Regions from separate parts of the Streptosporangium sp. NPDC049376 genome, predicted to be linked through region 2. Evidence: predicted binding sites of a transcription regulator. Region 2 holds the regulator's gene; each other region holds the start of a gene.

Region 1 (10,038 bases), on a different contig from region 2:
TCAGGCCGGGTGCAGGGCGAGCGCCGGGTAGTCGGTGTAGCCGGTGTGGTCGCCGCCGAAGGCCTTGGAGAGGTCGGGCTCGTTCAGCGGAGCGCCGAGGCGCAGGCGCACCGGCAGGTCGGGGTTGGCCAGGAACGACTTGCCCAGGGAGACCAGGTCGGCGCCCTGGGCGAGCCAGTGGGCGACGGAGTCGGAGGGGTCGTTCCTCGCGGGGTCGTTGACGATGAGCGCGTTCGGCCACAGCGCGCGGACCCGCCCGTCGAACTCCGCCGAACCGCCCGCCAGGTGGTGCAGGTAGACCAGGTCGAGGTGGGCCAGCTCGGCCAGCAGCGCCGGGTAGACCTCGTTCGCGTCCTCCTCGGCCAGGTCGTGGATGCCGGTGGCGGGGGAGATCCTGATGCCGACCCGGTGCGCGCCGATCGCGTCCGTGACGGCCCGCGCGGTCTCGACGGCGAAGCGGATGCGGTTCTCGACGGAGCCGCCGAAGCGGTCCTGACGCAGGTTGGCGTTCTGCGACAGGAACTGGTGGATGAGATAGCCGTTCGCCCCGTGCAGCTCGACCCCGTCGAACCCGGCGTCGATCGCGCGGCGGGCGGCGTCGGCGAAGTCGCCGACGGTCGCCTCGACCTCCTCGGTGGTCAGTTCGACGGGGATCGGCGTGTCCTGCGGGCCGTTCGGGGTGAAGATCTGGCCGCTCGACCGTACGGCCGACGGGGCGACGGGGATCGCACCGGTGTTGTCCGGGTGGCCGACCCGGCCCGCGTGCATGAGCTGCGCGAAGATCCGGCCACCCGCCGCGTGGACGGCGTCGGTCACCTCACGCCATCCGGCGACCTGGTGGTCGGTGTGCAGACCCGGCGTGTCCATGTATCCCTTGCCCGCCGCGCTCGGCTGCACCCCCTCGGAGACGATCAGACCGGCCGAGGCGCGCTGCGCGTAGTACAGGGCGGTCAGCGTGGAGGGGATGCCGTCCACGTAGGCGCGTGAACGGGTCATGGGGGCCATGACCAGGCGGTTTGGCAGTTCCAGGGCACCGAGCCTGAACGGGGAGAACGGCATGGCTGATCCCTTCGGGATTCTAATATGGTCGGCTAACTTGGGCGACCAACTTGGTCGGCCAAGAGTTAGTTCTACAACTTGGGCGACCAACTTGCAAGGAGTAGGCTGGAGTCGAACAGGAGGACGAGATGACGCTTCCACGGCTTGACGAGGAACCGGCGGGGGTCGAAGCCTGGGAGGAAAGCCCTGACAGCCTGAACTGCCTGATGATCCAGGCCGCCCGGGGGCACCGCACGCTCATGGCCGGTCTACTGGCCGAACTCGACCTCTACCCGGGCCAGGAACGCACCCTGACCCTGCTCTGGGAGTACGGCCCGCAGCCGCAGAACGTGCTCGCCAGGCTCATCGGCATCGACATGTCCACGATGACCAAGACCCTCCAGCGCCTCGAACGCAGCGGCTTCGTCAGCCGCGCGCCCAGTCCCGCCAACCGCCGCGTCAGCATCGTCAGCAGCACTCCGAAGGGCGACGCCCTGCGTCCCGAGGTCGAACGCGTCCTGGCGGAGGTCCACCGCCGGATGATCGGCGGCCTGAGCCCGGAGCAGGCGGGGGAGCTGACCCTGCTGCTGAAGGTGGTCAGGAACAACCTGTGCGGTGAGGAGGCGTGCGACACCTCCCCCTGCCTACCGGGCGACACCATGTGCTGAAAGCGTCAGTCCCCGTTGCCGTGGGGCCGGCACAGCAGGGCCTCGGCGAGGACCAGCACGGTCTCCTCAAGCGCGCCGAGCCTGTCGGCCGGGCCTGCGCCGGCGGGCTCGACGGCCCGGGTCAGCGCCTCGGTGAGCCGCTCGCGGCCCGGCTGGGCGCGCAGCGTGTCGCCCAGGGGGGCGAGAGCCGCGCGGGCCTGGGCGACGCGCTCCTCGAACGGGTCGAGGCGCCGCTGCTCCCGGGTCTGCAGCAGGCCCTTCAGCCGCTTCCCGGCCCCGGTGACGTGCGCCTGCACGTCCTCCGGCCGCCCGGTGTGGCCGTCGAGCGTCCGCAGCCGGGCGTCGACGGCCTCGATCCTGTTGAGGGTCCGCCCCTCGACGTCGTCCAGACGCTCGTCGAGGGCGTCGAACCGCGCCTCGTGACGGGCGGCGATCTCACCGAGCCGCTCGTTCGTCTCCGTCATCCGCCGCTCAAGCGCGGCCAGCCGCCTGTCCAGGTCGCTCAGGCAGTCTCCGACGTCCTCGGTCAGGCCGTCGAGCCTGACCATGATCATGTCGATCTTGCCGCTCACCTGCTCGACGGCGTCCGACAGACGGCGGGTCGCCTCGGCGACGACCCCCTGGAAGCCCGCCGACAGCTCGGGCAGGCCCTTCTCAAGGGACCCCGTACGCCGGACCAGCTCACCCAGCCCCTTGTCCAGCCGGGTGAACCGGCCCGCGGCCGCGTCCATGCCCGTCTGGAGACGGCCGAGCCGCTCGGTGGTCTCGCCGTTGTCCTGGGTCTTGCCGGTGAGCACCCGGAGCCGGGTGAGCGCCTCGTCGGTCTTCTCGCTCACGGCGCTGAGGTCGGCCCACAGGCGCGGCAGCCCGTCCAGGGGGACGATCTGCGCGCCGACCGACTTGACCTCCCGGGTCAGGAAGCCGACCCGTGCGCCGACCGAGTCCACGTGGTCGCGGACCGCCTCGACGTGCTGGGCGAGCCCCTGGACCCAGGCGGGCGGGCGGGTCAGGGCCTTGTCGAGGCGGCCGGTCACGGATTCGAGCGTGCCGTTCAGCCCGCTCTCCCGATCCCTGGCCTCCCGCAGCAGCCACTCCACGCCGTCGAGGCGCTGACGGATCTCGTCGAGCCCGGTGCCCTGGGGGCGCTGGTCGTACACGGGCGCGGGGGAGAGCTTCTCGTACACGGGCGTCTGGGGGCACTGGTCGTAAATGGGCGCGGGGGGGAGCTGCTCGTAGACGGAGCTCTGCGGGCGCTGCTCGTACGCGGGCCCCTGCGGGAGCTGCTCGCGCACGGGGTCCTGGGCGGCGTGCGCCAGCAGTTCGCGCATCCGGTCGAAGATCGGGCTCTGCTCGTCCGCGTGGAACAGGGTGTGGCCGGAACGATCCACGGAAAACCCCTTTCCCCACCGACGGTCGGCCACGCGGCGGGTTTTAATGTTTCTTTAAGGACTTTGTTTTTAATTTACCGAGGAATGTAGGCCGAGTTTTCCCCGGAAATCCATGCGTGAGTAACCCTAGCCCCTGAGACATGTGTCCTCCGTGTCAAATTTAAAAAAGACAGATCGCCGGTTAATTGCTTGATGTACCGTTTTGCCAGTTCAGGAAGGGGTGCATATCAGGGCGAAAGGCCTTTCCTCGATCCTGGTGAGAATAACGACCGCGGATTCGCCCCCGGTCAGGCGAAGGTCCTTTCTGAGGCGATCGACGTCGACCGCGGAGCCCCTCTTTTTGATCGTCACGTTTCCCACTCCACGCTCACGCAGCGCCGCCCTCAGCCGTTTGAGTGAGAACGGCAGAGTCTCGTGGACCTCGTACCGCGCCGCCCACGGCGTCCGCTCCGTCCCGTTCCCCGTGATGTAGGCGATGCGCGGGTCGAGCAGGTGCCCGCCGACCGCGTCGGCGACCTCCGCCACGAGGTGGGCCCTGATCGCCGCCCCGTCGGGCTCGTGGACGTAGCGCCCGACCGGGCCGTGCCCGGCCGTACCGAGCTTGGGGTCGGGGGTCAGCGTCGCGGCGGACGGCAGCATCGTGGCCCTGCGCTCGACCTCGCCTGCCAGGGCGCCGCACCAGATCGCGGCCTCCTTGACCTCGCCCCGGTGGGAGACCCACTCGGCCTCCGCCCCCGGCGGGATGAACGCGTAGTCGATCCCCGGGGCGACCTTCAGGCACGCGGCCCTCGCCTGGCGCGCCATCTCCAGCACCTGGGGCCACGGTGGTGAGTAGGCCATCGGATCGAAGGTCCTGCCCCGGGCCGTACGGCGGGCGGGGTCGGCGAACAGGACGTCGAAGCCGGACGGGTCGACCGTGGCGGCGTCGGCCGCCCGGACCGTGACCCGGTCGCCGAACCCCAGCGCGTCGGCGTTGGCCTGGGCGACCGCGGCGGTGAGCGGGTCGGCGTCGACCGCCTCGACCACGCATCCGGCCCTGGCCAGGGCCAGGGTGTCCCCGCCGATGCCGCAGCAGACGTCGGCGACCCGGGAGCCCGGGGGGACGCGCCGGGCGCGGTGGTCGGCCACCTCGCGGCGGGTCGACTGCTCAAGGCCGTTCGGCGTGAAGTACATCACCCCGGCGTCGGCGCCGAACTTCTCCACGGCGCGGCGTCTGAGCCCCGCCTGGGTGAGCGCCGCGGAGGTCAGATCGGCGTCGTAGGTCTTCCTGAGCCGGGTGACCGCCGCGACCGGGTCGTCTCCCGCGGCTCCGGCGGCGGCCAGGGCCTCCTGGCCTCGGGGTGTCAACAGCTCCAGGAACGAGTCAAGCTCCACACCGCCCGACGCTACCGCCTCGGACGGATGGAGCCTCTCCTCAGCCCAGCAGGGCGGTCAGGTCGATCGTGGCGGGGAAGGGGACCTGGACCGAGAGCTTGTCACGGTGGATGCCGGTGGGAACGTAGGCACGCGTCGCGGAGTCGAGCTCGTAGACGTACACGGCGGGAACGCCGTTCTCAGCCTCGACCCGCCAGAAGTGGGTGATGCCGGCGGCCGCGTAGCGCCTGGGTTTGACCTCCCGGTCGCGGAACTCGGATTCGGGCGAGACCACCTCCACGACCAGGTGGACCTCCTCGGGAACGTAGGCGGTGCGGTCGTGCTCGCGGTCCAGGGCGGCGTCGATGAGCAGGACGTCGGGACACGGGCGTTGTCTCACGCCGAGTACGACGTCCATCTGGGTCGCCACCGCGAGGTGCTCGGGCGCCTGGGCTTCGAGACTGTTCGCGAGCCTGCGGATCACGACATCGTGGAAACGCTTCTGGGGGGACATGAAGATGAGGGCTCCATCGACGAGTTCGACGTGCTTGAAGAAGTCCGGCTCGCCGTGGGGGCCCTCCTGGGGAAGCCGGTCGAGGTCGTCGGCCGTCCATCCGCCGGGCGGCGGATAGGGCCAGTTGGCGAGAAGCTCGCCGACCTCGCGCGTTGCGCTCGTCTCCTCGCTCAGCGTGCTGGTCACATCGCTCACCGCAGCGTCTTTCCCGTCACCGTTCGTAGCCATCGGGTCGCGTTCCCCCCGGTGCTCGCTCGTATGTTCCCGAAGTCGTATGTTCCCCGATGAGCGTCCCGGTGTCGCCCCGAAGCGCGGGAATCGGGGTGAAGGTCCTCAGGCGTCCGCGGCGCGGTAGGCCACGAGGGCGTCGACGAACCTCCTGCGCAGCGCCGGGACCCGGCCGACCGCGCGGAAGAACGTCCGGTTGGCCGCCAGGACCGCCCGGCCGACGACCGGCCTGTGCAGCAGGTCGTCGCCGTTGGTGCCGTTCTGGGCGAGGGAGTCGGCGACGCGGGCGAAGCCGTACGGGATCATCTCCGCCTCGTAGGAGGCGACGGCGTCCAGCAGCGGGGCGCCGTCACGGACGGTGATGAGCCGCCTGGTCAGGAGCATCGCGTCGCGCAGGGCGGTGTTGGCGCCGACGCCCCGCCCGGGGGTCATGGTGTGCACGGCGTCGCCGAGCAGGGTGACGTTGGTGGTGTCCCACGGGTCCACCGGCTCGGAGGTGCGGATGGCGATGGGGAAGCAGCTGCCCGGGTCGGCGGCCCGGAACAGCGCGCGCAGGTCCGGATGCCAGTTGGGCGTCATGTCCAGGACCACCCGTTTGAGGTCCTCGCCGCGCAGGTCCATCACCCCGGGCGGGAACCTGCGGGCCGAGGCGGAGAAGCCCCAGTTGATGTAGTCGCGGGTGTTGTCGTACAGCAGGCCGGGCCAGCGCGCGATCAGCTCCGCGTCGTTGCCGCCGACGCCGTGCTTGACCTCGCCGTCGCGGTCCCACTTGAACTCCATGACGTGCCAGATGCAGAACTGGCCCTTCGGGGCGAAGGTGGCGGAGATCCCGTTGAAGACCTCCTCGGGCAGCAGCGCCCTGGTCTCCGGGGTCACCGCGACCTTGGCGGAGACCGCGATCACCCCGGTGTCCCTGACCTTCGCGTGCGGGAGGTACTGCCTGCGGACCCTGGAGCCGGTGCCGTCGGCGGCGACGAGCAGGTCGCCGGTGGCCGAGGTGCCGTCGTCGAAGAAGGCGGTCACGGTGCCGTCGGCGCCGTGCTCGTAGTGGGTGAAGGTCTTGCCGAAGCGCACGACGTCGTCCATCCCGGTGAGCAGCACCTGGCGCAGGGTCATCCGGGAGACCGAGCGTTCGCTGTGGACCGGGTCGGTGCTCTCCGGCAGCCGGAAGGAGGCGACCGTCCTGCGCCGTTCGGTCAGCACGTTGAAGTGGGCGGGCGTCCTGGCGCAGGTGGCGGTGTAGGTGTCGAACAGCTCGGGGGGCAGGCACTCGCGGAGCGCCTGGTTGCCCGTCGGGTCGATGCCGACGCGGTAGCCGTGCACGCCGTCGGCGCGGGTGCGGTCGCGTTCGTAGACCGCGACCGAGATCCCGGCGCGCCGCAGGCCGTGGGCCAGGCACATTCCGCCGGTGCCCGCACCGATGACGATCACGTGGAGAGGGGACACGGGTCTCCCTTGGAGGACGGGTCTGGACAGGGGTGTTCTTCTCGAACGCCATGTATCTTGATGTTCGAGGCATATTTAGCTTGATGGTCGAGAGGCTTGAATGTCAAGGGAAAATGGTCCCGCGCATGGGGACGGCGCTCTCAGGGCGGAGCTGGGGCGGGAGGTCCAGGCGGGTCAGACGGCCGTCGACGCCTTCGACGAGGCGGTCGCGATCCACCTCGGGGTGAACAGGACCGACCTGCGCTGCCTGGAGATCCTGGTGCGCGAGGGGGCTGAGGGGAACGTCACACCCAGCGTCCTCGGGACGGGCCTGGGGCTCACCACGGGCAGCGTCACCGCGATGCTCGACCGCCTCGAACGGGCCGGATACCTGACGCGCTCCCCCGATCCCGGGGACCGCAGGAAGGTGGTCGTACGCGCCACCCCCGAGACCCTCGCGAAGGTCGAGGAGCTGTACGGTCCCGTCGTCGAACGGGGGAGGCGGCTGATCTCGGGTTACTCCGACGAGGAGATCCGTTTCGTGCTGGGTTTCCTGCGCGGTTCGCGGGAGCTGTACGAGACCGAGATCGCGCGGGTCAGGGGTCTGCCCGCGGCGGGGCGACGCAGGGTTTGAGGTTCGCGTACCCAGTGCGGAGGCGGTTCGTGTTGACTGTCAAGGCCTCCTTGCATACTGTTCCGTATTGGCACTCTCCCGGTGAGAGTGCCAAACATACGCGACGAGGCAGGTCTGACACCCGCGACGGCAGACCGCTGGTCGCCTCTTCTAGATCATTCAAATCTGAAGGGGAGGTCCGACGTGACGACCGCCACCAAGGTTCCCGTTAAGCCGCTCGGCGACCGCATCGTGGTCCAGCCGCTTGAGGCCGAGCAGACCACTGCTTCCGGTCTCGTCATCCCGGACACCGCCAAGGAGAAGCCGCAGGAGGGCAAGGTCCTCGCTGTCGGCCCTGGCAACTGGGACGAGGACGGCGACAAGCGCATTCCGCTCGACGTCAAGGAGGGCGACGTCGTCCTCTACAGCAAGTACGGCGGCACCGAGGTGAAGTACGGCGGCGAGGAGTACCTCGTGCTCTCCGCCCGCGACGTGCTCGCCATCATCGAGAAGTAACCGACACTTCGCAGAGATGACGTATCGAGCCCCGGGTCGCGCGAGCGCCCGGGGCTTTGATGCGCCGACGTGCTTTCAGAGAGGACCACAATGCCCAAGATCCTGTCCTTCGAGGAGGACGCGCGCCGCGCTCTTGAGCGTGGTGTCAACGCCCTCGCCGACGCGGTCAAGGTGACCCTCGGCCCCCGTGGCCGCAATGTCGTCATCGACAAGAAGTTCGGCGCGCCGACCATCACCAACGACGGTGTCACCATCGCGCGTGAGGTCGAGCTGGAGAAGCCGTACGAGAACCTCGGCGCCCAGCTCGCCAAGGAGGTGGCGACCAAGACCAACGACGTCGCCGGTGACGGCACGACCACCGCGACCGTCCTCGCCCAGGCGATGGTCCGCGAGGGCCTGCGCAACGTCGCGGCCGGCGCCCAGCCGCTGTCCCTCAAGCGCGGCATCGACCTGGCCGCCAAGGCCGTCAGCGACAAGCTGATCGACTCGGCCAGGCCGGTCGAGGACAAGAAGGAGATCGCCCACGTGGCGACGATCTCCGCGCAGGACGCCAAGATCGGTGAGCTGATCGCCGAGGCGTTCGACAAGGTCGGCAAGGACGGCGTCATCACCGTCGAAGAGTCCAACACCATGGGCCTCGAACTGGAGTTCACCGAGGGTCTCCAGTTCGACAAGGGTTACCTTTCGCCCTACATGGTGACCGACCAGGAGCGGATGGAGGCGGTTCTCGAAGACCCCTACATCCTGATCAACCAGAACAAGATCGCTTCGGTCGCGGACTTCCTGCCGCTGCTGGAGAAGGTCGCGCAGACCAAGAAGGCGCTGCTCGTCATCGCCGAGGACGTCGAGGGCGAGGCCCTGGCCGTCCTGGTCACCAACAAGATCCGCGGCACCTTCACCTCGGTCGCGGTCAAGGCCCCCGGCTTCGGTGACCGCCGCAAGGCCATGCTGCAGGACATCGCCATCCTCACCGGTGGCGAGGTCGTCAGCGAGGAGGTCGGCCTCAAGCTGGAGCACGTCGGCCTGGAGGTCCTCGGCACGGCCCGCCGTGTCGTGATCACCAAGGACAGCACCACGGTTGTGGACGGCGCGGGCGACGCGCAGGCCATCGCCGACCGCGTCAAGGAGATCAAGCTCGCCATCGAGCAGTCCGACTCCGACTGGGACCGTGAGAAGCTCCAGGAGCGTCTGGCCAAGCTCTCCGGCGGTGTCTGCGTGCTGAAGGTCGGCGCGGCCACCGAGGTCGAGCTCAAGGAGAAGAAGCACCGCCTTGAGGACGCCATCTCCGCGACGCGCGCCGCGATCGAGGAGGGCATCGTCTCCGGCGGTGGCTCCGCGCTCATCCACGTCTCCAAGGTCCTCGACGACCTGGGCCTGTCCGGTGACGAGGCGACCGGTGTCGCCGTGGTCCGCAAGGCGCTCATCGAGCCCGCCCGCTGGATCGCGGAGAACGCCGGCCTTGAGGGCTACGTCGTGACGACCAAGGTCTCCGAGCTCCCCGTCGGTCAGGGCCTCAACGCCGCCACCGGCGAGTACGGCGACCTGATCTCCCAGGGCGTCATCGACCCGGTCAAGGTCACCCGCTCGGCCGTCCAGAACGCCGCCTCCATCGCCGGCATGCTGCTGACGACCGAGGCCCTCGTGGTGGACAAGCCCGAGGAGGAGGCTCCGGCCGCCGCCGGGCACGGCCACGGTCACGGCCACGGCCACTGATCCGCTTTCGCCGTACGGCCCGCATCTCTCACCGGATGCGGGCCGTTTCGTTTTCCGGTAAACCGAAACGTGCCTCAAAGCGTCATGCGAGGATGCGCGTAAGGAGTAAACTTTCATGTGACCAATGGCCGACATAATCGGCGGTCCAATGAAATATTCCTTCAGGCGCAAAGCCTTATTGTGGTCGATTGATTACGCCCCGTTATCGCCCTCTCAATGTGACCAATCCGTAGCCGTTCGCCATGACGACAGGCTCGATCGGGGCGGGCATCATGCCTAACGTGACCGAGGGATGCGTCGCCGACGCCAAAAGTGGGGTAAGGCTTGCGACGAGATCTGAAGGGGTCCCCCACAGGGACGATCTCAAGGATCTGACGAGCCTCGCCGTTCAGGGAGATCGCACCGCGATCGAATCTCTGATCGCGCAGTTACGGCCAATGGTCGTCCGATATTGCCGTGCTCGCCTCGGGCGGGTTTCCGGTCAGTACCACATCGCGGACGACGTGGCGCAGGAGGTGTGCATCGCGGTTCTGTCCGCCCTGCCGCGTTATCGCGACATGGGCAGACCCTTCGCGTCCTTCG
Region 2 (10,038 bases):
GGCTCGCGGCATGGCCGCCCTACGAACCTCACTGGAGCAACTGTCATGACCGACTCCCCCGACGACGAGTACGGCGAGCTTCTCCGCCGTGCCCTGAGCGCGGAGGCGAACTCGGTCGTTCCCTCCCCGGACGGTCTGGAGATCATCCGCGCCCGCATAGAGCGACGCGGGCTCCGCGGGCTGATGTGGTGGCGCGCCGGAGCCTCCGTCGCCGGGGCCGTCCTCGTCGCGGCGGCGGTCGTGGTGGTCGTGCCGCAGTTCCGTCACGACACGAAGCAGGTCCACAGCAACGAGGTCAACTTCACCGTGCCGACGAGCCCGGAGATGTCCGCGACGTCGCGGCCTCCGCTGCGGACCGCCGGGCCGTCCCCCGCCCCGGCCAGGCCCGGCGTCACGCCTTCCGCGCCTCCGGTGGCCTCGAAGTCGGGGACGCCGAGCCCGAAGCCGTCGGCGAAGCCGTCCAGGACTCCCAAGCCGTCACCGTCGCCGACCTGCGGGACGACCTCTCCCGGCACCACGGTCGAACCCGAGGAGACGCAGAAGGGGTGTGGGGAGCCGACCGAGACCCCGGCCCCGCCGGAGCCCTCGGAGACGGGTGGCCCCTCCGAGGCTCCCTGCGCGGCCGGCGAGTGCCCTCAGGACCCCCAGCGGACCCCGGTGCAGACGGACTCCTCTCCCGCCCCCGCGGCCCGTCCCTGAGGCGTTCGCGCCCCGGCGAGCCCCGTCACCAGCGGCCGGTACGGGCCTGTAGCACTGCCGCGGCGACGACGCCCGCCGTCGAGGTGCGCAGCACCGTGGGCCCGAGCAGCGCGGCCACCGCCCCCGCCTCACGGAAGGCGGCGATCTCCTCCTCGGTGACGCCGCCCTCGGGACCGACGACCACGACGATGTCTCCGATGTCGCCGTCGTCCCCTGCGGGCAGGGGAAGGGTGGACAGCGGCGTGGCGGCCTCCTCGTGCAGCACGACGCCGAGCGCGGCCTCCGCCAGCAGGGCGGCGACCCGGGAGGTCGTCGCGGGTTCGGTCACCTCGGGCAGCAGGAAGCGCCGGGACTGCTTGCCCGCCTCCCGCGCGGTCGAGCGCCAGCGGGCCAGGGACTTGGCCGCGCGCTCGCCCTTCCACTGGGTGACGCACCTGGCGGCGGACCAGGGGACGATCACGTCGACCCCGGCCTCGGTCATCATCTCGACGGCCAGCTCTCCCCTGTCGCCCTTGGGCAGGCCCTGCACGACGACCAGGCGGGGGCGCGGCGGCACGACCTCGTAGCGGCGCAGCACCTCCACCCGGAGCGAGTCCTTGCCCGCGTCGAGCACGACGCACTCGGCGACCGCCCCCGCGCCGTCGGTGAGGTCGAGCCGCTCCCCCGCCCGCAGCCGCCGTACGGCAGCCGCGTGGCGGCCCTCGGGGCCGCCGAAGACGAACTCCCGCCGGGCCAGGTCACCCGGCTCCGCCAGGAAGACCGGAACCGTCATCGACCCTCACAGGCCCCGCGGGCGCCCGCCGGATCAGCGGCCATTGAAGGCGTCCCGCAGGCGGGAGAAGAAGCCCTGCTGGCCGGGGGCGAACTTGCCGGGCGGGCGTTCCTCGCCGCGGAGCCTGGCCAGCTCGCGCAGGAGCTCCTCCTGAGCCTGGTCGAGACGGGCGGGAGTCTCGACGTTGACGTGGATCAGCAGGTCTCCCCTGCCGGTCTCGTTGAGGCGCTGGATGCCCTTGCCGTACAGCGGGATGGTCTGCCCGGACTGGGTGCCGGGGCGGACGTCCAGCTCCTCGGCGCCGTCGAGTGTCTCCAGCGTCAGGATCGTGCCGAGCGCGGCGGCGGTCATCGGGATCTGCACGGTGCAGTGCAGGTCGTCGCCGCGGCGCTCGAACGTCTCGTGGGGGCGCTCGACGATCTCCAGGAACAGGTCACCGGGCGGGCCGCCGCCGGGACCGATCTCGCCCTCGCCGGCGAGCTGGATGTGGGTGCCGTCCTCGACGCCCGCGGGGATGCGGACCTTGATGGTCCGCCGGGTGCGGACCCGGCCGTCGCCGGAGCACTCCTGGCAGGGGTTGCGGATGATCGAACCGAACCCGCCGCACTGCGGGCAGGGACGGGAGGTCATGACCTGGCCGAGGAAGGACCGGGTGACCTGGGAGACCTCGCCGCGCCCGTGGCAGACGTCACAGGTGTCGGGGTGGGTGCCCGCCGCCGCGCCGGAGCCGGTGCAGACCTCGCACAGGATCGCGGTGTCGACCACCAGCTCGCGGGTCGTGCCGAAGGCCGCCTCCCGCAGGTCGAGCTCGACCCTGATGGTGGCGTTGCGGCCCCTGCGGGCCCGCGAGCGGGGACCGCGCCCCGCGCCGCCGCCCGCCGCGCCGAAGAAGGCGTCCATGATGTCGCTGAAGGGGAAGCCGGCGCCGAAGCCTCCGGCGCCCGCGCCGCCCGAGGAGAACGGGTCGGCGCCCATGTCGTACATCTGACGCTTGTTGGGGTCGGACAGCACCTCGTAGGCCTGGGTGATGTCCTTGAACCGCTCCTGGGTCTCAGGGTCGGGGTTCACATCGGGATGCAGCTCCCTGGCCAGGCGGCGGTAGGCCTTCTTGATCTCCTCCGCGCTGGCGTCGCGCCGCACCCCCAGGGTGCCGTAGTAGTCACTCTTAGTAGCCACTTAGTTGACCTCTTAGGATGCAGCCAGGATCTGGCTGACGTAGCGTGCCACCGCGCGCACCGCGCCCATCGTGACCGGGTAGTCCATACGTGTCGGACCCAGCACACCGAGCCGGGCCAGTTGCTTGCCACCCGAACCGTATCCGGCGGCGACGATGGATGTGCCCTGGAGACCCGTGTAGGGGTTCTCCGAGCCGATGCGCACCGTCAGCGCCGACAGGTCCGAGGTCTCACCGAGCAGGCGCATGAGCACCACCTGCTCCTCCAGGGCCTCCAGCACGTCGCGGAGCCCGACGGTGAAGTCGGCCCCCGCGAGATTGGCGGCCCCGGCGAAAACGATCTTCTCATCATGCCGGTCCACAAGGGACTCAAGCAGGACCGAAAGGATGGTGGCCGCGACGGGCCTGTCCTCGGCGGGCAGCCGTTCTGGCAGGTCGGCGACCATGTCGGGAACACTGGCCAGCCCGCAGCCGTCCAGGCAGGCGTTGAGCACCGCGCGCAGGTGCGCCACGCGGTTGTCGTCGATGACCTCCTGCAGCTCCACCACGCGCTGCTCGACCCGCCCGGTGTTGGTGATGAGCACGAACATCAGGCGGTGCTCGTTCAGCGGGACCAGCTCGACGTGGCGGACCTTGGAGTTGGAGATCGTGGGGTACTGGACCACGGCGACCTGACGGGTCAGCTGGGCCAGCAGCCGTACCGTGCGCATCACGACGTCGTCGAGGTCGACGGCGCCCGCGAGGAAGCTCTCGATGGCCCTCCTCTCCGCGCCGGACAGCGGCTTCACCTGGGAGAGGCGGTCGACGAACAGCCGGTAGCCCTTGTCCGTCGGCACCCGGCCCGCGCTGGTGTGGGGCTGGGCGATGTAGCCCTGCTCCTCCAGCACCGCCATGTCGTTGCGGATGGTCGCGGGGGACACACCCAGGTTGTGACGCTCCGCGAGAGCCTTCGAGCCGACCGGCTCATTGGTGGACACGTAGTCCTCGACGATGGCGCGTAGGACCGCCAGCTTGCGGTCGTCAACCAACGTGCTCACCTCCTACCTGCGCTCGGACGGGAAACGCCAGGTCTGGCACTCGGTGTTCCCGAGTGCCAAGTGTACGGCTCCAGCCCGGGGGGTGCGATAACACGGCACCAGGATGGGCGGGAGCGGGTCCTGGAGCAAGCCATTGTCAAGTCAGCTGCTATCGCTATCCAAGTGGTAAGGGCCACAATTAGGTATATGTCCAATGATTTCGGATCTCCTTCGGGTTACGGCACCCCCCAGCAGCCGTACGGCCAGCCCCACCAGCAGCAACAGCAGTACCAGCAGGGCGGCCCCTCCTTCGGCTACCCGCCCCCGGGATACGGCGCCCCCCAGGGCCCGCCGCCGAAGGTGAAGCCCAGCGTCGGCTGGATCGTCGGCGTGTGGCTGCTCTTCGTGCTGAGCGTGATCATTGGCTTCGTCGGTTTCGCGGGCGGTCTCTTCAACGCGGTCACCGAAGCCGCCCCGACCTCCTCCTTCGGCCCCGACCAGAAGACGACCGTCAGCATCGACCCGGCGAACAAGCCCGCCATCTACGTCGCCGCGGCCAAGGGCACGAACTTCGAGTGCCAGATCGAGGGCGCCCCGGGAACCGTCAAGCTCCAGCGGCCGAGCTTCCAGCAGACCGTCACCGCCGACGGGCAGCTGTGGGAGCTCGCCCTGCGGATCGGGGTGGACAAGGCGGGCGACTACCCGATCACCTGCACCACCTCGGGCGGGGTCGACGCCAAGTTCGGCGTGGGCAAGGAGATCGTGGCCGACTCGGTGATCGGCGGCACGCTGATGCTGTTCGGCGTGCCGGGGATCGGGTTCCTGCTGGCCGTCATCGTGACGATCGTCGTGCTGGTCAAGCGCAGCGGCGCCCGCAAGCGCCAGGCCGCGGCCGCGGCGGCCCAGTGGGGACAGCCCGGAGCCTACGGCAGGTGATGCCCGCTCTTTGCTACCGTCCCACGTGATCCCCTGCGAGAGGTGGCTGACGGCCGGTGATGTACGAGCGTGACGTGCTGGCGGGAAACTGGCGTCGTCCCCTCAAGGGGAAGATCCCCCAGGTCCCCGCCGAGCCCGACCTGGTCGTCGAGGACGCCGAGAGCGGCTTCTGCGGCGCCGTGGTCGCCTGCGACAAGGAGGCCGTCACCCTGGAGGACCGCTTCGGGCGGCGGCGCCTGTTCCCGCTCGACCCGGCCGCGTTCCTCCTCGAAGGCAGGACGGTGACCCTGGTACGGCCCGCCGCCGCGTCTCCGGGCTCCCGGGGACCCCAGGGGCCACGGCGCAGCGCCTCCGGCTCCATCGCGGTCGAGGGCCTGCGGGCCCGGGTCGCCAGGGAGAGCCGGATCTACGTGGAGGGCGTGCACGACGCCGCGCTGGTCGAGAAGGTCTGGGGACACGACCTGCGCGTCGAGGGCGTCGTGGTCGAGTACCTTGAGGGCGTCGACCACCTCCCCGAGATCGTCGCGGAGTTCGGGCCCGGCCCTGAGCGTCGTCTCGGTGTGCTCGTCGACCATCTGGTCGCCGGGTCCAAGGAGAGCCGGATAGCGGCCGAGGTCTCCTCGCCCCACGTGCTGGTCGCCGGGCACCCGTTCGTGGACGTCTGGCAGGCCGTCAAACCGTCGGCGCTGAGGATCGCCGCCTGGCCCCGGGTGCCGCGCGGCCTGCCGTGGAAGGAGGGCGTCATCGCCGCCCTCGGATGGGGCGTCGATCCCGCGGAGGCCTGGCGCCGCATCCTCGGATCGGTCACCACCTACGCCGATCTCGAACCGGAGCTCCTCGGCCCGGTCGAGCGGCTGATCGACTTCGTGACCGACCCCGCCCAGGACGACTGACCCACCCCATCGAGGAGATGGCCATGAGCGACAATCCCGAGCGGTTCCCGCACGAGGAGCACCCCCGGCCGGGGTACGGAGCGTGGCCCGGCCCTCAGCCCGGCCCCCCTCCAGGCCCTCCCCCCGGGTCCTACCCCGGGCCTCCTCCCGGGCAGGGATACCAGGGGTACCCGCCCCAGGGAGGCTGGCCGTACGGTCACCAGGGGTACGGTGTGCCCGGTTACGGCGGTTACGGCGGGCAGGGCCCGCGTCCGGGCACCGACGACACGACCATGGCGATGCTCGCCCACCTGCTGGGCCTGCTGACCTCGTTCGTCGGTCCGCTGGTGCTCTACCTCGCCAAGCGGGACGAGGCCCCCTACGTGCGGGCCCAGGCGGCCGAGGCGCTGAACTTCCAGCTCACCCTGATGATCGCCTATCTGGTCTCCTGGGTGCTGGCCTTCGTGCTGATCGGCTTCCTGCTGATGCCGCTGGTCTGGATCGGCTCACTCATCCTGATGATCATCGCCGCCGTCGCGGCCAACCGCGGAGAGAGCTACCGTTACCCGCTGAACATCCGGTTCGTGAGCTGAGTCCCGTACCGGTCAGGTCAGGTCGCGCACCAGGGCGTCGGCCAGCAGGCGGCCCCGCAGCGTGAGCACCGCCCGCCCGGTCTTGAACGGCTCCACTTCGAGCAGGCCGTCCGCCAGGGCTCTGGCGACGACCCTCGGCCTGTCCAGCTCGCGAAGCGGGAAGCCCGCGGAGAGTCTCAGCTCCAGCATCAGGCGCTCGACCGCCCTGTCCTGCGAGGTGAGCACCTCGCGGGCGTGCGCGGGCGAGGCACCGGAGGTCAGGCGCTGGGCGTAGGCCGCCGGATGCTTGACGTTCCACCACCGGGTGCCCCCGACGTGGCTGTGCGCTCCGGGACCGACCCCCCACCAGTCGCCGCCGGTCCAGTACAGCAGGTTGTGCCTGCAGCGCGCCGCCTCCGAGGTGGCCCAGTTGGACACCTCGTACCACTCGAACCCGGCCTCGGCGAGCATGCCGTCGGCGATGAGATAGCGGTCGGCGGCCACGTCGTCGTCCGGCATCGGCAGCTCGCCTCGCCGGATCCTGGCCGCCAGCCTGGTGCCGTCCTCCACGATCAGCGAGTAGGCCGACACATGATCGGGCCCCGCCTCGATCGCGGCGGCCAGGGAGGCCCGCCAGTCGTCGTCGCTCTCCCCCGGCGTGCTGTAGATCAGATCCAGGTTGACGTGCTCGAACCCCGCCGCACGGGCCTCCGCGACGGCCTGGGCCGGGCGGCCGGGGGTGTGCGCCCGTTCGAGGACCCGCAGCACGTGCTCGCGGGCGCTCTGCATGCCGAAGCTCATCCGGGTGAACCCGCCGTCGCGCAGCTCCTCAAGGTAGGCCGGGCCGACCGACTCGGGATTGGCCTCGGTGGTCACCTCGGCGCCCGGCGCGAGGCCGAACTCCTCCCCGATCACCTTCAGGATCGCGACCAGGTCGGCCGCGGGCAGCAGGGTGGGGGTGCCCCCGCCGAAGAAGACGGTCTGGACCGGCAGGTCGGCCTCGCCGAGGTTGGCGCGTGCTCGCCGTACCTCCCTGATCGCGGTGCGCGCGTAGTCCTCGCGGGAGGCGCCGGGGCCCAGCTCCGAGGCGGTGTAGGTGTTGAAGTCGCAGTAGCCGCACCGGGTCACGCAGAAGGGGACGTGGACGTAGAAGCCGAAGGGCCGCTCCCCCAGGCCGTGGAGCGCGCTCTCCGGCAGGTCACCCGAGGGGGGTACCGGATCGCCGTCGGGAAGTGTGGATGGCACGTGACCAAGTCTGCCGCCCCGGACGCGGTGCCCGGTACGCCGGATCCGGCCAGACCGTTGACGGGTAGATCGCCCAGGTCTACGATCCGGGAAAACTTAAAGGAAAGTTTCCTATAAGTTCCACCCCCCAAGGCCCCCCAGGCAACGTGGAGAAGCCCGTGCAGAGACTCCTCCGGAACACGCTCGCCGCGGCCCTGGCCGCCGGTCTCGCGGCCACCGCCGCCCCGGCGCCCGCCCAGGCCCAGACCAACACCGGCCACGGTGACCGCTTCAAGCGGGTCGCCTACTTCATCCAGTGGGGCGTCTACGGACGCAACTACCACGTCAAGGACATGGAGACCAGCGGCGCGGCGGCGAAACTGACCCACATCAACTACGCCTTCGGGTCCGTCAGCGCCGAGGGTACGTGCGTCTCCTCGGACGCCTGGGCCGACTGGCAGCGACCGGTACCCGCCGAGCAGAGCGTGGACGGCGTCGCCGACGCCCCAGGCCAGGCCCTGAACGGCAACCTGAACCAGCTCAAGAAGCTCAAGGCCAAGCACCCCGGCCTCAAGGCGCTGATCTCCCTCGGCGGCTGGAGCGGCTCGAAGTACTTCTCCGACGCCGTCCTCACCGAGGAGAGCCGCGCCAAGCTGGCCGCCTCCTGCATCGACCTGTGGCTTCGCGGCAACCTGCCCGACACCGCGGCCGGCACCGGGGCGGGCGTGTTCGACGGCATCGACCTCGACTGGGAGTGGCCCGGCAGCGAGGGCAACGAGGGCAACGTCGTCAGGCCCGAGGACAAGCACAACTTCACGTTGTTCACCACCGAGCTGCGCCGCCAGCTCAACCAGTACGACCGGCGCAGTGAGCTGACGGCCTTCCTGCCCGCGGGCGGACCGAAGATCGACGCGGGCTTCGAGGTCCGCGACGTCTTCAAGAACCTCACCTTCGCCACCATCCAGGGCTACGACCTGCGCGGCTCGTGGGACCCGATCACCGGTCACAACGGCAACCTGTTCACCGACCGGCGCGACCCCAACACGGTGAAGTACAGCGTCGAGCAGACCGTGCGCGACTACCTGAACCGCGGCGCCTCGGCGAAGAAGATCGTGGTCGGCATCCCGGCGTACGGCCAGGGCTGGACCGGTGTGACCGCGGGCGGCAACGGCCTGTTCAAGCCCGCGACCGGCCCCGCGCAGGGCACCTGGGCGGCGGGCACCGACGACTACAAGAACCTGGTCAAGAAGCCCGGAAAGCGCTACCGCGACGTGCTGACCGGCGCCAACTGGCTCTACGACGGCAACGAGTTCTGGTCCTACGACGACCCGGCCACGGTGCTCCAGAAGGCGGCCTACATCCGCCTGCGGGGCCTGGGCGGCTCGATGATGTGGTCCATCGACCAGGACGACGACAAGGCGTCCCTCACCTCGGCGCTCTACAAGGTCCTGCGCTGAGTCTCCCCTGAGACCGGGCGGGGCCGGCGATCCTGGGTCATCGGCCGCCCCGCCCGCACCACCCCGCGACGCCCCCGTCCGCGCTCCTCGCGGGCGGGGGCGTCGCATCTCACTTCTTCGGCTTGTCCGCCGAGGAGGACTCGGTGGACAGCGCGGCGACGAAGGCCTCCTGGGGGACCTCGACACGGCCGACCATCTTCATCCGCTTCTTGCCCTCCTTCTGCTTCTCCAGCAGCTTGCGCTTACGGGAGATGTCGCCGCCGTAGCACTTGGCGAGCACGTCCTTGCGGATGGCGCGGATGTTCTCCCTGGCGATGACCCGGGCGCCGATGGCGGCCTGGATCGGCACCTCGAACTGCTGCCTCGGGATGAGCTCGCGAAGCTTCTTGGCCATCTCGACGCCGTAGGAGTAGGCCTTGTCCTTGTGGACGATGGCGCTGAAGGCGTCGACCGCCTCGCCCTGGAGCAGGATGTCGACCTTGACCAGCTCGGACTCCTGCTCGCCGGAGGGCTCGTAGTCGAGCGAGGCGTAGCCGCGCGTGCGGGACTTGAGCTGGTCGAAGAAGTCGAAGATGATCTCGCCGAGCGGCATGGTGTAACGGATCTCGACCCGGTCCTCGGACAGGTAGTCCATGCCCTGCAGATTGCCTCTGCGGTTCTGGCACAGCTCCATGATGGCGCCGATGAACTCGGAGGGGACCAGCACGGTCGCCTTGACCATCGGCTCGAAGACCTTGTCCACCTTGCCCGTGGGGAACTCCGAGGGGTTGGTGACCGTGAACTCCTTGGCGTCCTCCATGATCACCCGGTAGATCACGTTGGGCGCGGTGGAGATGAGGGAGAGGTTGAACTCCCGCTCAAGACGCTCCCTGACGATCTCCATGTGGAGCAGGCCGAGGAAGCCGCAGCGGAAGCCGAAGCCGAGCGCCGCCGAGGTCTCCGGCTCGTAGACCAGGGCCGCGTCGTTGAGCTGCAGCTTGTCCAGGGCCTCGCGGAGCTCGGGGTAGTCGTCGCCGTCGATCGGGTAGAGGCCGGAGAACACCATCGGCTTGGGGTGCTCGTAACCGCTGAGCGGCTTCGCGGCGGGCTGCGCGCCCGAGGTGACGGTGTCACCCACCCGCGACTGGCGCACGTCCTTCACGCCGGTGATCAGGTAGCCCACCTCACCGACGCCGAGGCCCTTGTCCGCGATCTTGGGCTCGGGGGAGATGACGCCGATCTCCAGGGTCTCGTGGGTGGCGCCGCTGGACATCATCAGGATGCGCTCACGCTTGCCCAGGTGGCCGTCCATGACCCGGACGTAGGTGACCACGCCG
Region 3 (10,038 bases), on a different contig from region 2:
CGCTCTTCCCGAACGGCTGACCACCCCTGTGGTCCGCCGGCGGCCGGCCTCCACTGCCGGGTCCACGGTTTCGCAGCCATGCTGCGGGGCGCGCGGGTGGGGACGCAGGCAGGTCATCCGGGCCGGAAAACGACGAGATCCCGTCCGATCGGACGGGATCTCGTCAACACGCTGTCGCTGTGGAGCTATGGGGATTCGAACCCCAGACCTCCTCCATGCCATGGAGGCGCGCTACCAGCTGCGCCATAGCCCCTTGCGTTTCGCACCGCCCAGCGGCACCACGCCAGTGTATAGGACATCGCACCCTGCTCCGTAACCGGCGAGGTGACCGTCGAGGCCGCCGGGACAGGCCCGCCCCGGCGGCCGTACGGTCAGCCGAGCGACAGGGCGCGGGTGATCAGGGTCGCCAGCTCGGACACCGCGGGGTCCTCCGTCGAGGCCGCCAGACGACCGGCGTGTCCGGCCAACTCCTCGGTCTCGACCCCGGCGACCGGCCTTCCGGTGCGGAGATACTCGGCGAAGGCCGCGGCGACCACGTCCACCTGGAACCGCGGCGACGACTTCTCCCACGGAGAGGAGACCAGGTCGGCCCGTCCGATGGAGCCGCTGACCTCACCCGGGGCGCGGGTGTCGGGGTCCTGCCAGCGCACGGTCGCGGTGGCGAGCTGGCCGGAGGCGCCCTGGCGCAGCCGTACCTCGTACAGGGCCGTCACCGTGTGACCGGGGCCGACCTCGCCGCCGTCCTTGCTGTCGTCACGGAAGTCCTCGGCCGCGATCCGCCTGTTCTCGTAGCCGATCAGGTTGTAGGACTCGACCGTGGCGGGGTTGAACACGACCTGCGCCTTGGCGTCGCGGGCCCGCAGGTCGAGGGTGGCGGCGAGTTGCTCGACGAACACCTTGCGCGCGTCGTCGACCGAGCTGACATAGACGGCGGCGCCGTCCCCGTTGTCGGCGAGCTGCTCCATCAGCTGGTCCCCGTAGTCACGGCCGACCCCGACGCACAGCAGGGTGATCTGCTTGCCCGCGTACTCCTCGACCCGGTCCAGGATGCCCTGCCAGCTGGTGTCGCCGTTGTTGGCCAGGCCGTCGGAGAGCAGGATGACCCGGTTGGTCGCCACCGGCCTGAAGGCCTTCGCCGCCTCCTGATACCCGGTGGTCAGCCCCGCCTCCAGGTTCGTCGAGGCCTGTACGGCCAGCCGCTCGACGGCCGCGTCCAGCTCCTGCCGTTCGGTCGCGGGGGTCATGGACAGCACGACCTGGGCCTGGTCGCTGAAGGCGACGATGGAGATCTTGTCCCCGGGCCCGAGCTGTCCGATGAGCCGGTGCAGCGCCTCACGGACCAGGTCGAGTCTGCCGGGTTCGCCCATCGAGCCGGAGACGTCGACCACGAAGGTCAGGTTCGCCGGGCGTCGTTCCCGTGACTGCGCCTGACGGGTGCGCAGACCGACCCTGAGCAGCGCCGTACCGTTGCCGGGCATCCGTGCGCCGTCCAGCTGTACGGAGAAACCGTCGTCCTCGGGTTCCCGGTAGTCCTGGCGGAAGGAGTTGACGAACTCCTCCGGTCTCACCCTGTCCCGCTCCGGGAGTCTGCCCTCCCCGATGGCGCGTCTGGCGTAGTCGTAGGAGGCGGTGTCCACGTCGAGGGCGAAGGTGGAGATCTGGTCGACGGTGGTGTCGTTCATGTCCTTGGACGTGCCGGTGTCGTTCTCGCGTTCCTCGGGTGCCTGGGCGTTCGCGTCGCCCCTGGGCTGGGTGCTGGGCGACCTATTCGCCGAGCTCCCGCAGGCGGCCGTGACCCACAGGGCGAGGACGGCCAGGACGACGGCGAGCGTGCGTGGTTTCATGTTCGCCTCCACAGAGATTCACAGGGATTCGCCGTGATTTATCTGGATTTGCATGGATTCACGGAGGTTCGCGGGATTCGCGCGCCATCCCGTACGACGACCCCCTCATGACCTGGGCCTGGCGCTTGACCCAAGCGAGCGCAAACCGTGCCCGGCGCGTGATCGGCCTCTCCCCGCTCGACACCTCAAGTGACCACACGTTTTCCTCATTAATCAGGCTTCGTGCGGAAAAAAGGGGACATAGGATTCGGGATCATGCGCGTGTATCTCGGACTGGCGGCCAAGCGTCCCGAAGCCGGAATTCCCGAGGTGGTGCTGCACACCGTGCGCGCCTCGATCGAGACCGCCTTCCCCGTCCCGGCCGAGGTCATCAGGCCCCGCGAGTGGCACAGGCCCGGCGTCAGCCTGTTCGCCTGGACCAACGAGCCCGACGACTCCCGGACTCCCCCGCTGCTGGCCACCGGCCACGACAGGGTGACCGGGGTCAACGGCAACCTGGCCGTGCCCGGCGACGTCGACCGGCTCGCGGGCGCCCCCGAACTGAGCGCCGAGGCGGTCGGCGGCTGCTTCTCGGTCTTCCGCGCGACCGGTACCGAACTGGCCGCCGCGACCGCGATCCACCGGGTCTGCCCGGTCTACTACGCCGAGGCCCCGGACGTGCACGTGATCGGCAGCAGGGCTCTGCTGGTCAGCCTGGCCGCCTTCGGCGAGCGGATCGAGTGGGACGTGCTCGCCCTGCAGTCGATGATCCGGCAGGGCTACTTCCTGTCCGACGAGACGCCCTACCGGGGGGTCAGCGCGCTGCCGCCCTCCTCGACCGTCACCGTCAGGGGCGGCAGCCGCACGGTCACCGAGGCGCCGCTGCCGGTCGCCGTCGCCGCGCCGTCCTCGGCCAGGCGGCGCAGGGCCCTCATCGGGGGGCTGGCCGACGCCCTGCTGACCTCGGTCGAGCCGCTGCGCGCGGCCGGCGAGCCGGTCAACCTCGCCCTCACCGGCGGCCGGGACAGCAGGCTGGCCGCCGCGGTGCTGCACGCGGCGGGGATTCCGCTGCGCGCGACCACGAACGGCCTCGACAGCCACCCGGACGTGATCCTCGCCGGGCGGATCGCCGGGGCACTCGGCGTCGAGCACACGGTCATCCCCCCGGCGCGCACCGAGCGCAGGGACGCCGTCCTGGTCGAGCACCCGCTCGCCAGGACCTACGAGACACTGCGGACCTGCGAGGGGATGACCTCGGCCTACGAGTCGATCGTCGGCTACCTGCCGTACAACGCCAGGCCGACCATGTCGGGGCAGAGCGGGGAGGTGTTGCGCGCGGGCAGCTTCCTGCTGCTCCAGAGCGACCTGAGTCCCAAGGCGCTGCGGCGCCGGATCGACACCACCTTCATGCGGGACAAGGCCCTGTTCAGCGCCGAGGCCAACGACCACGCCCGTGAACTGGCCCGCCCCTGGCAGGAGCGCGAGGGGGTCGAGGCCCTCGACCAGATGTACGTCTTCTACCGGATCGGCCGCTGGCAGGCCGGTTCAAGGGCGGGATCGCAGCGCCGGGGCGACCCGGTCTGGCCCTTCCTCGACAACCGGGTGGTGCGCGCGGCCCTCGGGCTCGACCAGGCGTGGCGGCTGTCGGAGGAGGTCGTCCACGAGCTCATCACGACCTTCGCCCCGAAACTTCGCCACATCCCCATCGAGGGCAAGCCGTGGCGCTTCACCGCCGACAGGCGCTACTACCCCTGGCAGCGTAAGCCGGGATTCCTGACGGCTCCGAAGACCGGGGGCGGCTGGAGCTGGCGCACCAGCCCGGGTGAGGCGCTGAGCGGCGTGCTGCGCGACCACATCCTGGAGCACCTCGACCTGCTGGCCCCGATCGTCTCCCCCGACGAGGTCCGCAAGCTGTTCGCCGCGCCCGTGGTCACCAAGCCCGCCCAGGTCTGGCATCTCTACACGGTGGCCACGATGCTGTCGGGCGCGTACCCGGGCAAGGCCCCCGAGGGACTCGACGAGATCCACGTCCAGGTCCCCTCCTGACCCGGCTACGTAAAATCACCCCTAGACAGCGGAGAGTTTTCCTACAACATTAGTGGGATATTGATCTCGGCCTAGGAGTTCCCGTGGCACTCATTCAGCCCGATCCCACCTTCTATCCGTCGGCCCGTGACGCCATGCAGGCGCCTCGGGAGGAGCTCGCCTACGTCGCCCTGCTGGACGCCGAAGGGCAGGGCCGTCCCGACGGGCTCGCCACGATCGACCTGTCGGACGGGTCGATCGTCAGCGTCGGCGACATGCCCCACGCGGGCGACGAGCTCCACCACTTCGGGTGGAACGTCTGCAGCGCCGCCCTGTGCCCGTACGCCCCGCACCCGCACGTCGAGCGGCGCTACCTGGTCCTGCCGGGACTGCGCTCCAGCAGGATCTACGTGTTCGACGTCAAGGACGACCCCCGGCGGCCCAGGCTCGTCAAGACGATCGAGCCGGAGACCGTATTCGACAAGACCGGCTACAGCCGCCCGCACACCGTCCACTGCGGCACCGACGCGATCTACGTCAGCGCGCTCGGCAACGTGGACGGCGACGCGCCCGGCGGCGTCTTCACCCTCGACCACGACACCTTCGAGCCCAAGGGCCGCTGGGAGGTCGACCGGGGCCCGCAGGAGCTGCACTACGACTTCTGGTGGCACCTCGGCCACGACACGATGATCACCAGTGAGTGGGGCACCCCCAACCAGATCGAGGCGGGCCCCTCGCTCGACCTGCTGGTCGGCAGGAAGTACGGCCACAAGCTGCACGTCTGGGACCTGACCAAGCGCAGGCACCTGCAGGAGATCGACCTCGGGGACCAGCACCAGATGGCCCTCGAACTGCGTCCCGCGCACGACCCGTCCAAGACCCACGGCTTCGTCAACACGGTCATCAGCGTCGAGGACCTGTCGGCCGGCATCTTCACGTGGTACCAGGACAACGGGGTCTGGAAGGCGGAGAAGGTCATCACCATCCCCGCCGAGCCCGCCGACCCCGAGCTGCTGCCCGAGCCGCTCAAGCAGTTCGGAGCGGTTCCGCCGCTGGTGACCGACATCTCGCTGACCCTCGACGACCGCATCCTGCTGGTCTCCTGCTGGGGCACGGGCGAGTTGAAGGCCTACGACGTCTCCGACCCGTTCTCCCCCCGCGAGACCGGTTCGGTGCGCCTCGGCGGCATCGTCGGCAGGACCCCGCACCCGGCGCGCCAGGGACGGGCGCTGAACGGCGGCCCGCAGATGGTCGAGGCCAGCAGGGACGGCCGGCGGGTCTACTTCTCCAACTCGCTCTACCGCTCCTGGGACGACGTCTTCTACCCCGACGGCATCTCCAGCTGGATCGCCAAGGTGGACATCGGCGACGACGGCTCGCTCTCCCTCGACGAGGGCTTCTTCGTCGACTTCGCCGCCGACGGCCGCCGGGCACACCAGATCAGGCTGCAGGGAGGCGACTCCTCCTCCGACTCCTACTGCTTCCCCTCCTGATCCCGCGACGACCGCAGAAAGGAGTCGGCCTCCTCCATGAACGCTCTTGCGGGCCCCGCCCCGAAGAACAGGACGGAGCGCGCGAGATGGACCTGACGTCCGTGCTGGTCCTGGCCGGTCTCGGCGCCTTCCACGGCCTGAACCCGGCCATGGGCTGGCTGTTCGCCGTCGCCCTCGGCCTGCAGGAACGCTCGCGCTCCGCGGTGCTGCGCGCCCTGCCGCCCATCGTGCTCGGCCACGCGGGCTCGGTGCTGGTCACGCTCGCGCTGGTGTCCCTCGCGCGGCTGGCCGTGCCTCCCAGGGCCGTCTCCTACGGCGTGGCGGCCGTGGTGTGCGGGTTCGGGATCTGGCGGATCGTACGGCGGCGCCACCCCCGCTGGGTCGGCATGCGGGTGAACCGGTGGCAGCTCGCCGGGTGGTCGTTCCTGATGGCCACCGCGCACGGGGCGGGCCTGATGGTGCTCCCGGTCACCCTGCGCGGTGGCCACGGCGCCGCCGTACTGGCCTCGCAGAGTCTGCTGGCCACGGCGGTCCACACCCTTGCGATGCTGACGACGGTCACGGCCGTCGCCCTGCTGGTCTACGAGAAACTGGGGGTGGCGGTGCTGCGCAAGGCGTGGTTCAACCTCGACCTCGCCTGGGCCGTGGCCCTCGTCGGCGCCGGGGCCTTCGCCGCCCTCACCTGACACGTTTGACCCTGACACCGTGTGAGCCCGTACACCTGGAACCATCATGTTCAGCATCGGAGACTTCGCCCAGCTCGGCCGCGTTTCGGTACGCATGCTGCGCCACTACGACGCGCTCGGGCTGCTGCGGCCCGCCCACGTCGATCCGGCCAGCGGCTACCGCTTCTACCACGCGGCGCAGCTCTCGCGCCTCAACCGCGTCATCGCGTTGAAGGACCTGGGCCTCACCCTGCAGCAGGTGAGCTCGATCCTCGACGAGAAGGTGACCGTGGCCGAACTCCACGGCATGGTACGGCTGCGCCGTGCGGAGCTTGAGGAGCGGATCGCCGCGGACACCGCGCGGCTGCTGCGGATCGAGGCGAGGCTCCGGACGATGGAGAGGGAGGGCCACATGGCCGTCGAAGAGGTCGTCGTCAAGCATGTCCCGCCGGTGCGGCTGGCGGAGGTCAGCGCCGTCGCGGCGAGCTACGACAGTGAGGAGATCGGCCCCGTCATCAAGCCCCTGTACGAGGAGTTGTTCCAGCGCCTCGAAAGGGCGGGGGTCGCACCGTCCGGGTACGGCATCGCCCACTACGAACCCACCCAGGACGGCTCGGTGGTCGTGCACGCCGGAGTCGAGGTGACGGCCCAGCCGTCCCCGGGACACGACTTCGAGATCGTGGACCTGCCCGAGATCGGGACGGCCGCGACCATCGTCCACCGGGGGTCGATGGACCACGTCGACTCGACCTACCAGATCCTGGCCCACTGGGTCGAGGAGCACGGCTACCGCAGTCTGGGCCTGGCCAGGGAGATCAGCCTTGAGTGCCCGGCCGACCACGAGAAATGGGTGACGGAGATCCAGCTCGCCGTGACGGCCGGGTAGCCCTGACCCGGTTCGTCCAAGGAGGGGATTCGTCGCTCACCTGGACGGATCCCCTTCTCCACGGTGACGCCGATCCCGGTCCTAGATCCACGCGCCCGCGGCGACCAGCGGCGCCAGCGCCAGGACGGTCCAGGCGAACCAGCGCCGGATCCGGTCGGCGGGCAGCCGCGTGGCCAGGCGCCCGGCGACCAGCGAGGTGAGCAGCGCCCCACCGGCGAAGAGCAGCACCAGGCCGTAGTCCAGCCGCGTGCCCACGTGCCCGGCGAACCCCGCCACCGAGTTGACCGCGACGACGACCAGCGAGGTCCCCACCGCATCGGTCGCGGTCAGGCCGAGCAGCAGGGTCAGGGCGGGGACGACGGCGAACCCCCCTCCGACGCCGAACACCCCGGTCAGCACCCCGACACCGCCTCCCGCGGCCAGCGCCCTCGGCAGGCACCGACGGCGGTTCACCCGCCCCGCCGTGGTACGGCAGGCACCGCCGGTCGACTCCACGTCGCGCAGCATCCGCACGGCGACCACGACCATGATGACCGCGAACGCGGGCAGCAGCAGTTCGCCGGGCAGCCCACGGCCGAGTACCGCCCCGGCGAGGGCGGCAGGCACGCCTCCCGCGGCGAACACCGCCGCGACGCTCCAGCGGACCTGTCCCCGGCGCAGGCGTGGGACGAGCGCCCCCACGCTGGAGATCGCCACAACCGCCAGCGAGGTCGGGACGGCCACCGCCACCGGCTGGCCCGCGCCGTAGACCAGCACCGGCACGGCCAGCACCGAGCCACCCGCGCCGAGCAGTCCCAGGCTGACGCCCACGACCACCGCGCCGGCCAGCACCAGGGCCACGGTGAGAGTCATCGCCGACAGGCCCGCGCGAGCGCGGCGGCGGGATCACCGGCACCGGCCCTGTTGTACGGCAGGCGGGCCAGCAGCATGCCCATCATGCAGTTGTCACTGGCTCCCGCGTAGCCGAGCCCTGCGCCGACGAACGCCGTGACGAACAGGGCCGGTGCCCACCAGAGGCTCAGCGTGACGGAGCCGAGGACCAGCAGCCCCGCGACCAGGCGGACCTGCCTCTCCAGGCTCCAGCGGCGCCGTCCCCGGTTGACGGGCGCCCCCGAGGTGATCCAGGCGTTCAGCCCGCCGGTCATGACGGCCGTCCCGCGCAGCCCGGCGGCGGTGAGCTTGTCCTGGGCCGTCCTGGCTCGTCCGCCGGACTGGCAGACGAGCACGCTCCGGCCGGTCATCGCGCCGGCCAGTTGCGGCAGATACGCCTCCAGCCGGTCGAGGGGCACGTTGACGGACCCGTCGATGTGCGCGCTCTCGAACTCGGCGGGGGTTCGCACGTCCAGCAGCAGCACGGCGCCTTCGGTCTCCCGGGCCGCGGTCAGCGCCCGGACGGTGGCCACGTCGACGGCGTTCACCGCGCCTCCCCCTTTCCGGCCAGGGCCGCCGCCACCTGCGAGGCGCCCGCGTCGCCGAGCACGACCGGGTGCAGGCCGTGGCGGGTGAGGACGGTGGCGGCGATCGAGGCCCGGCGGCCCGAGCCGCAGACGACCAGCACCTGCCGCTCGCCCCGCAGCTGTTCGGGGACACCCTGGGTGAGCAGGTCCGGCAGGAATCGCTCGACGGCGCCGGGCAACGGGTCGGCCCGCCGTTCGCCGGGCATGCGCACGTCCAGCACCCGGGCTCCGGGCATCCTTTCGAGGAAGTCGGTCAGGCCGAGCAGCTCGAAGCCGGCGCTCGCGTGCCCGCCGAGGTCGCGGACGACGCCGCGCACGTCGTCGACGCCGATCCTGGCCAGCTGGGTGAGGGCCTCGGTGACGTCCTGATCGGGTTCCGCCACCAGCACGATCGGTTCTCCGTACGGCACCAGCCAGCCCGCCCAGCTGCCGAAGTCGTCGCCGGGCGCAATGCCGGTCGATCCCGGCAGGAACCCCGCCGCCTGCACCGCACGCGGGCGGACGTCCACGACGTGCGCGTCTTCGGGGATCTCCTCGACCGTTGTCTCCGGCGGACGCAGGGCCGGCATGGCGGGCGCTCCGAGAAGGTTGGCCGGTCCCATGTGGGCGTAGAAGGCCGGGATGGGCATCGGCGCGGCCAGCAGTTCGTCGGCGAAGGCCTCGGCGTCGGGCAGCGCGAGCAACGGGTTGTCCCGTCGCTCGTCGGCGATCGTGGAGGTGTGGCGGCCGACGCCCGACACGCTGCAGAAGGATCCCTCGCCGTGCGTCGGGAACAGGCCCACCTCACCGGGCAGCGCGGCCAGCCGGTGCAGCGAGCCGTACTGCAGCCTGGCCAGGGTGCGGGCGCGCTCGGGTCCGAGCAGGTCAGGCCGCCCCGCGGAGGAGACCAGCAGGCTGCCGCCGGAGAAGACCGCGACGGGCTCGCCGTCGATCAGCACCAGGTAGCCGGTGTGCTCCGGCGTGTGGCCGGGCGTGTGCATCGGGCGGATGGTCAGGCCGCCCCCACCGTCGATGTCCTCCAGATGGAAGGCCGGGGTGTGCGGGTACGCCGCCGCGGCGGCCGCCGGGAGCACCAGTTCGGCGCCGGTGCGCAGCGCCGCCTGTCCGCCTCCCGAGACGTAGTCGTTGTGCAGGTGGGTCTCCAGCACGAAGCGCAGCTCGACGTCGCGTTCGGCGGCCACGTCCAGGAAGCGGCCGATGTCGCGTTGTGGATCGACCAGGACACCGCGCCCCTCGTGGACGAGCAGGTGACTCTGGTCGCCGAGACCGGGCGTGCGGAACGAGATGACCTCCATCGTGGTCCTTCCTTTGGCAAATACCCCGGGGGGTATCAGTGAGACATGAGCAGGGACTGGGTACCCCGGGGGGTATACATGGGACACACGGCGAGCGGGTGTCCCCACCGCTCGCCGCCCTTCGGTTCAGGCCAGGGCCAGGAAGAGCTTCTCCAGTTCCTCGACCCTCATCGGGGCCTCCTCACCACGGGCCTGGGCGTCCTGGCAGCATTTCAGGCCGCTGGCCACGATCTTGAACCCCGCCCGGTCGAGCGCCTTGGACACGGCCGCGAGCTGGGTCAGGACCTTCACGCAGTCCTCCCCCGCCTCGATCATCGAGATCACACCCGCGAGTTGCCCATGGGCACGGCGCAGCCGTGTCACGGCGTCGCCCACCATCGATTCCGTCAGCTCC

Evidence for each region. Region 2 encodes HrcA, which represses chaperone genes, less so after heat shock. Its sites were predicted from a motif close to TTGGCACTCTCNNNNNGAGAGTGCCAA; they were not measured.
Region 1: the regulator HrcA is predicted to act here: its motif matches at 7,316-7,342, upstream of groES (co-chaperone GroES).
Region 3: the regulator HrcA is predicted to act here: its motif matches at 1,963-1,989, upstream of ACIBVQ_RS39005 (von Willebrand factor type A domain-containing protein).

The regions. Positions count from the first base shown of each region.
Region 1 covers NZ_JBITMT010000002.1:850,913-860,950, reverse strand. The annotation lists gene ACIBVQ_RS09295 (alkene reductase) at 1-1,059, opposite strand; gene ACIBVQ_RS09290 (MarR family winged helix-turn-helix transcriptional regulator) at 1,188-1,706, shown strand; gene ACIBVQ_RS09285 (hypothetical protein) at 1,712-3,094, opposite strand; gene ACIBVQ_RS09280 (methyltransferase domain-containing protein) at 3,305-4,468, opposite strand; gene ACIBVQ_RS09275 (Uma2 family endonuclease) at 4,509-5,156, opposite strand; gene ACIBVQ_RS09270 (FAD-dependent oxidoreductase) at 5,295-6,635, opposite strand; gene ACIBVQ_RS09265 (MarR family transcriptional regulator) at 6,736-7,248, shown strand; gene groES (co-chaperone GroES) at 7,432-7,743, shown strand; gene groL (chaperonin GroEL) at 7,834-9,456, shown strand; gene ACIBVQ_RS09250 (sigma-70 family RNA polymerase sigma factor) at 9,729-10,038, shown strand, end outside.
Region 2 covers NZ_JBITMT010000001.1:257,250-267,287, reverse strand. The annotation lists gene ACIBVQ_RS01120 (SigE family RNA polymerase sigma factor) at 1-49, shown strand, start outside; gene ACIBVQ_RS01115 (hypothetical protein) at 46-699, shown strand; gene ACIBVQ_RS01110 (16S rRNA (uracil(1498)-N(3))-methyltransferase) at 725-1,471, opposite strand; gene dnaJ (molecular chaperone DnaJ) at 1,505-2,647, opposite strand; gene hrcA (heat-inducible transcriptional repressor HrcA) at 2,660-3,673, opposite strand; gene ACIBVQ_RS01095 (hypothetical protein) at 3,869-4,597, shown strand; gene ACIBVQ_RS01090 (DUF3097 domain-containing protein) at 4,657-5,490, shown strand; gene ACIBVQ_RS01085 (DUF4870 domain-containing protein) at 5,514-6,062, shown strand; gene hemW (radical SAM family heme chaperone HemW) at 6,075-7,286, opposite strand; gene ACIBVQ_RS01075 (glycoside hydrolase family 18 protein) at 7,445-8,722, shown strand; gene lepA (translation elongation factor 4) at 8,832-10,038, opposite strand, start outside.
Region 3 covers NZ_JBITMT010000033.1:46,905-56,942, reverse strand. The annotation lists gene ACIBVQ_RS39015 (hypothetical protein) at 1-20, shown strand, start outside; tRNA gene ACIBVQ_RS39010 (tRNA-Ala) at 181-253, opposite strand; gene ACIBVQ_RS39005 (von Willebrand factor type A domain-containing protein) at 372-1,844, opposite strand; gene ACIBVQ_RS39000 (asparagine synthase-related protein) at 2,100-3,869, shown strand; gene ACIBVQ_RS38995 (selenium-binding protein SBP56-related protein) at 3,953-5,341, shown strand; gene ACIBVQ_RS38990 (hypothetical protein) at 5,428-6,027, shown strand; gene ACIBVQ_RS38985 (MerR family transcriptional regulator) at 6,074-6,892, shown strand; gene ACIBVQ_RS38980 (sulfite exporter TauE/SafE family protein) at 6,974-7,744, opposite strand; gene ACIBVQ_RS38975 (rhodanese-like domain-containing protein) at 7,741-8,310, opposite strand; gene ACIBVQ_RS38970 (rhodanese-like domain-containing protein) at 8,307-9,644, opposite strand; gene ACIBVQ_RS38965 (metal-sensitive transcriptional regulator) at 9,771-10,038, opposite strand, start outside.